DNA from 2 places in the Thermoclostridium stercorarium subsp. stercorarium DSM 8532 genome. Region 1 is predicted to be linked to the other one. Evidence: riboswitches for the same ligand, from Rfam matches in the RefSeq annotation. Region 1 holds a riboswitch; the other holds the start of a gene.

Evidence for each region. A riboswitch is a leader RNA that binds a small molecule or an ion and turns the genes downstream of it on or off. The one in region 1 is predicted to bind cyclic di-AMP.
Region 2: it holds a riboswitch for cyclic di-AMP, as region 1 does, so the genes downstream of both, CST_RS11015 (citrate/2-methylcitrate synthase) here and CST_RS05500 (LysM peptidoglycan-binding domain-containing protein) in region 1, are expected to answer to the same signal.

Annotation. Positions count from the first base shown of each region.
Region 1 is NC_020134.1:1,274,722-1,278,143, forward strand. It holds gene CST_RS05495 (sensor histidine kinase) at 1-761, shown strand, start outside; gene CST_RS05500 (LysM peptidoglycan-binding domain-containing protein) at 827-1,594, opposite strand; cyclic di-AMP (ydaO/yuaA leader) riboswitch at 1,595-1,728, opposite strand; gene CST_RS05505 (S1C family serine protease) at 1,954-3,339, shown strand.
Region 2 is NC_020134.1:2,550,382-2,553,803, reverse strand. It holds gene CST_RS11025 (aminotransferase class I/II-fold pyridoxal phosphate-dependent enzyme) at 1-167, shown strand, start outside; gene CST_RS11020 (universal stress protein) at 231-608, opposite strand; cyclic di-AMP (ydaO/yuaA leader) riboswitch at 1,078-1,214, shown strand; gene CST_RS11015 (citrate/2-methylcitrate synthase) at 1,322-2,719, shown strand; gene CST_RS11010 (PD-(D/E)XK nuclease family protein) at 3,145-3,422, shown strand, end outside.

The sequences.
Region 1 (3,422 bases):
GGATACATCTTAACGGAAATGATGAAATAAAGGTTTTGGCGGACACGTTCAATCAGATGCTTGACAATCTGGAAAATCTTGAGAAAATGCGAAGAGATTTTATAGCTAACGTTTCCCATGAACTGCGTACCCCTATGACTTCAATAAACGGATTCATTGAAGGGATTCTTGACGGGACCATACCCGAAGATAAGCAGAAATATTATTTGAGTATTGTGAAGGATGAGGTAAAGCGTCTTTACCGGCTTGTAAGCGATTTACTTGACATTGCAAGGATGGAAGCGGGGGAAATAAAGCTTAATCCCGCAGTATTCGATGTATGCGAAGTGATAAGGCTTAGCGTTATTCAGCTTCAGCAGTTTATTGAAAGCAAAAACATAAATTTCAGGGCGAGTTTTGAGCAGGAAGTAATGTACGTTTACGCCGATAGGGATGCAATACAGAGAGTTTTAATCAACCTCATCCATAACGCCATTAAATTCACCCAGGAAAACGGAAATATTTCGGTGTCGGTACGAAACGTAAAAAACAAAGTCGAAATTTCTGTTTCGGATGACGGTCAGGGAATACCTCCCGAGGACATACCTTTTGTGTTTGACCGTTTCCATAAGGCGGACAAGTCAAGAAGCAAGGACAAAACAAGCGTGGGACTTGGGCTGTATATTGTAAAAAACCTTCTTAATGCCCATAAGGAGAATATAACCGTTGAAAGCGAACTGGGAAAGGGAACCACATTTACTTTCTGGCTTCCGGCGGCATGATAAAAATTCGGATTTTTGACAAAAAATAAAAGAGCCCGGAAATTCTCCGGGCCAATAAGCTCAAATTAATATGCGTAAATCATGTCACCTGCTCTTAAGGCAATGGGTTTGGACCAAAGCCATTTGTTCGTTGCGGTTTTGTCGAAAAAGTATAACGCTCCGTTTGTAGGATCGACACCGTTTAACGCATCATACGCCGCCTTCAGTGCTTCCTGTGATGCCGGCTTGTTTATCATCCCGTTTTGTACCGGCGTAAACTGGTAATATCCGTAGGATTTCTCATATATAACGCCCCTTATGGTATTCGGAAAGCGGGAATCCTTCACACGGTTTATAACAACTGCGCCAACTGCCACTTTCGCAGTGTATGGCTGATTGTTTGCCTCGGCTGTTATCAATCTTGCCAGCAGGTCAAGATCGCTTTGGGTATACGAAATTGCACTATTGTTTGCTGAAGCGGCGCTGTTAGCGGTTACTGACGCCGATCCCGGTATTATAAGCTTCTGTCCCACGTAAATCATGTCGTCCCATTTGCCGTTGGCCTTTCTCAAGGCGCTCAGTGTAATCCCGTATTTTTTTGCAATCAGGTATAGGCTATCACCTTTCTGAACCGTATAAACGGTTGCAGGAACTTCAAGCTTCTGACCCGGGTAAATTACCGTACTTTTAAGTCCGTTCCGGGTCATAAGTGTGCCTGAAGTGGTTCCGAAAAGCTGACCTAATGTATAGAGTGAGTCACCTTTTACCACGGTATAGGTGGCAGCGTTGGCAAAGGTCGGAACCAGAGATGATAATACCAGCACTGCAAAAAATACTTTTGCTTTTTTATTCATTTTTTCCCTCCTAACAGCCTCCGAGGTTAGTTGACGGGTTTGGGCCGAGGCGCCCTACCTTATACGTCGTATAAGGATTCACCCCAAAATTGTTCCCCCGTATTCCCGTTAGGGAAATTCGGCTTTTTTCTGCCCATCATTTTAACAGGAATGGATGGTTATTGTAAACCTGAAATATATAGTATCGGTGGAAGGTGGAGGAAAGATACATTTAAATGAAAATAACATTTAACAAATTATTCATACTGACTTAAAAAATCATGTTTAGAATAAAAGCGTAATCTGAAAATATATATTAAAGGACAAAAATACATTTACGGTTACATAGGTGAGTACCGGTCGGAAAGGAGAGATTGGATATGGGTGAATTTAATAACAATTATTATGATAATAATAATTCATACTCATACCAGGGTTATTCGTCAAATGACCATCAAAATACAAGCTCTTACTACAGCTATTATGGATCATATAATTCATATAGTCAGAACCAGAGTCAGAATTATGATGATCTGAAAACATCCTCTTTTTATTCTGAAAGCTATGAGAAACCGCGCAAGGGTAAAATACGCGAAATGCTTGTTCCAATGATAATTGTCGCTCTTATAAGCTCTGTTATCGGAGGCGCAGTGGTCGGGGCATGGTTCCAGTTCGGTGCTCCTGCCGTGGTTCAGAATAACCAGTCGTCAGGAAACTCTCAGACAGGAGTGCAGCAGATTAAGCAGGTGGAGATTGTCGGCAGTTATGAATCTCCCGCAACCGCCATTGCAGAAAAAGTAAGCCCTTCAATAGTAGGTATTAAGGTAACGTACTGGGTAAGCAATTATTGGTTTGGCGCACAGCAGAACAGCGGTTCAGGTTCTGGCATTATTATCAGAAGTGACGGGTACATTCTTACGAACAACCACGTTATTGAAGATGCAATCAGCTCAGGCAACGAGATTGCAAAAGGGGCTTCAATCGAGGTTATTCTTCCAAACCAGCCTGACGAGTCCTATGAGGCCAAAGTTGTCGGAAGGGACGAAAAAACCGATATTGCAGTGCTGAAAATAGAGCTGTCAGAGCTTCCGGCAGCGGAGATAGGCAACTCCGACGAACTGAAAGTAGGGGAATTGGCGATAGCAATAGGGAACCCTGCGGGTCTTGAGTTTATGGGTTCTGTAACACAGGGAATAATCAGCGGATTAAACCGTGAGATTCAGGTTGGAAACGGAAAGACGCTGAAAGTTATTCAGACCGATGCGGCAATCAACCCCGGCAACAGCGGCGGGGCGCTGGTTAACTCAAAAGGACAGGTCATCGGTGTTAATACGGTAAAAATAAGTGGTTCAGAATATGAAGGGCTTGGATTTGCAATTCCGATTAACACTGCGATGGAAATTGCAAACAGCCTGATTTCGGACGGATATGTAAAAGGACGCCCGCAGCTTGGTGTTTCAATTGATACAAGATTTACCGAAGAATTGGCAAAAAGTTATAATGTTCCGGTGGGATTGCTGGTTGCAGACGTTTCGCCTTTAAGTGCGGCTTATAATGCCGGTATTAAAGCGGGAGACATAATAGTTGAATTTAACGGTGTTCCTGTAAAAACTTTCAGCGAACTGGAAAATGAAAAGAACAAGTATAAAGCCGGTGACACGGTAACGTTAAGAATTTACCGCATTAAGAACACCAATGCGAGAGGTCAATACGACGGAGAATACTTGGACATACAAGTAACTCTCGGTGAAGATAAGGGTAACTGATTGAGTAAAATATAGCAAATAAATTTTGGAAGACGGCCGCAGAATACATGCGGTCGTCTTTTTTGCGTCTTTTTACTTTCAGG
Region 2 (3,422 bases), 1.3 Mb from region 1:
ACGTAAATCCTGTAATAGTTCCCGCTGTACCGCCCGGGCAGTGCCTACTCAGAACGAGTTATACTGCAACGCACACAAAAGAGCAGATGGACAGGGCTATGGAGGCGATAGGCAAAGTATTTTCAAAGCTTCCGCCGGTAAAACCGAAAGAAGGAAAAGCAAATTAAACGTTTTAAGCAAAAATAAAAGGACTGTATTAATCATTACAGTCCTTTTTGCTTATGTATAACCTAAGGTATAACCTCAATGTTTATTTCGTCCTTTAGCAGGTTGCAGAGCTGTTTGTAGAATTTGTTTTCCTGTTCATTATTCGACTGCCCGAGTACAATTAAGTCTATTCCGTTGTTTTTTGCAAAGTCTGCTATGGTTTTTGATATATTGTCCGATCTTAATACTGTCATATCTGCATTGTATTCCTTCGAGACCTTAAAAAGATATTCAAGGGCTTCGCTTTCACGGCTGTTGTCAAGAATATTCCATGAATTTTTTGCAACATGCAGGACACGAAGATTTCCGTTTTTTGCTTTAAGTTTGGATGCGGCTTTTATGAGTCTTTCGCAGGTTTTTTGTTTGGTGACGCACACTAATACATTCTGATATAAACTCAACTGGATCTACCTCTTTTTCATTCGTTTTTGAAAAGCCATACACTAAAATTATAACAGAAAAAGATTTAGAATTTCTTAACTTATTGTGAATTGTTTGTTACTAAATATTACAATGTTGTCTTTGCCCAATGCGCCGGACAACGGAAGTTTCGGTATTTCGGCGCTGTAAGAAGATCTGAAAAAACACCGATGCCAAAGCCGTGGTGACATCGGATTTCATTATATAAAACAAAACTGGTGTCGAAATGTTACATTTAAATAAATAAATTCCACATTACAACTGATGACCATAAATTTTCCCCAATCTGATCATTAAAATAATGAACACAAAATTATTAATAACCCAATATTTGCAATGAAAGGAATTCGGGAAAATTTTCATTTCGGAGTTCCCGTTACATCCAAGTTTTTGTTTGACAAAGAGTATTGCATATAGTAAAATAATGATACGATCGGTGTTTTTATCTTAAAATTGTATAGGCTTAATTCACATATAGTGAAGCGGGGGAACCAATTTTTTGGGGCGAATTCCTTTCTAAAAGGATAGGGTAACTCTTTCAGCCCGAGCCCGGCAGCTAACCTCGTAGGCCTTGAAAGAGGGGTATAGCACATAACCATGGATATACTCCATGGTTTTTTTATACACAACAGCTAAAATTCTTACTTTTATTACACAAATTGTAATTTATTATTTTGGTTTAAGGAGGTGTAACATGGACGGAATTAAGAAAAGAAAACATGCCTTGCTTGAGGAATACGCTTCAATAGCGGAGAAAAGCAACAGAATTGATCCCGAACTCTATATTAAGTACGACGTGAAAAGGGGCCTGAGGGACATAAACGGGAAAGGCGTTTTGGCAGGGCTCACCGAAATTGGTGAAGTAACGGCGTCATATGTCAACGAAAAGGGCGAGACTGTTCCGGGGCCGGGTAAATTAATTTACAGAGGCATGGACATAAAGGACATAGTCAACGGGTTCCTGTCGGAAGGCAGGTTCGGTTTTGAAGAAGTGGCGTATTTGTTGCTTTTCGGAGAGCTACCCACGATAAACGAACTGAACGAGTTTAAATCTTTGTTGGCGGAATACAGGAAGCTGCCTCCGTCCTTTGTGGAAGACGCCATTATGAAGCTGCCAAGCAGGGATGTTATGAACATTCTGGCAAGAAGCGTGCTTGCGTTATATACTTATGATGATCAGGCTGATGACATATCCATCAGCAATGTTATAAGGCAGTGTCTGCAGTTAATAGCTCAAATCCCTCTTTTGGCCGTTTACGGGTATCAGGTGCTGGCTCATTATCACCAGAAAAAGAGCCTTGTGATCCACGTCCCGAAACGCAGGTATTCCACTGCCGAGAATATTCTTCATCTTTTGCGGCCGGATTCAAAATTTAGCCATCTTGAAGCCGTGATTCTGGATTTATCCCTGGTTTTGCACGCAGAACACGGCGGGGGAAACAATTCCACCTTTGCCACCCATGTAATAACATCAACCGGAACCGATACCTATTCCACAATAGCGTCTTCAATATGTTCGCTGAAAGGACCAAGGCACGGCGGAGCGAATGTAAAGGTTGTTCAGATGTTTGAAGATATGAAACAAAATGTCAGAGACTGGGACAATGAAGGCCAGATAAGAGATTACCTCAACAAATTACTGAATGGCGAGGCTTTTGACAGAAGCGGCCTGATCTATGGTGTGGGCCATGCGGTGTATTCCGTATCCGATCCAAGAGCCGAGATACTGAAAGAATATGCAAGGGAGCTTGCGAAGGAAAAGGGCTTTGAGGAAGAATTCAGACTTTATGAAAAAGTGGAACGAATTGCGCCTGAAGTTATTGCGGAAAAAAGGAAAATCTACAAAGGCGTAAGCATCAATGTGGATTTCTATTCAGGATTTGTTTACAGGGCGCTTAACATTCCTGAAGAGCTGTTCACCCCGCTCTTTGCAGTGGCAAGAATTGTAGGCTGGAGCGCCCATCGAATAGAAGAATTGGTGAATAAGGGCAAAATAATAAGGCCGGCTTATAAGAGCATAGCACCTCAAAGAGAATATGTGCCTCTCAGTATGAGAAATGCCAAAATGGACAGCCTTGCAGGCAATTTATAAACTTAACTTGCCGATTTACAATACAATATGGCCATGGCATGTTACAGGGGACTTGTTTTTTCCGAAATCACGCACTCGGTTCCGGGTATTTTGAAATTTTTCCTCTGATATGCATGGCCATAATCATGATTTCGGCGTATATTTCCGTATATGACTTCTCCGGGTGTTTAAACATCTTATTATTCAGTTATCCAAAGTTTTATTGCAATATTCCAAAGTCTGCTGCGTTGGGTCAGCCCGACAGGCTGTATCATCACCGTTTTCGTCCGACTTGTCTGCCCATGAAGAGTTTTTTACGCCAGTTACGGTTATTTTTCTCTCAACAGAATTACGGTTTTATAGTAATATTAATATATAGCCTAAATGTCCTTCAGCATGCTTGTGGTTACCGGTTCGAAACTTCCAACGGACAGGAGACATTAACAATGATAGATGCTTTGGCTGCCGTATGCACTGATAATCTGTTAAGGAACAAAATACTTATCGTACCGTCATATTCGGTGGGGCGGAATATTATCACATCCCTTGCGTCGTCAAAAATCCCGGTGTTCAATCTGAGAGTTGAGACGGTTCAGGGGCTGGTGCATGAATTTGGCATGCCGCTTTTAAGCGGCAGAAATGAAATACTAATCGATGATACGGTATCACGCCGGGAAATGTTTTCAGTTATATATAAAATGAAACGCAATAACGAGTTTGAGTA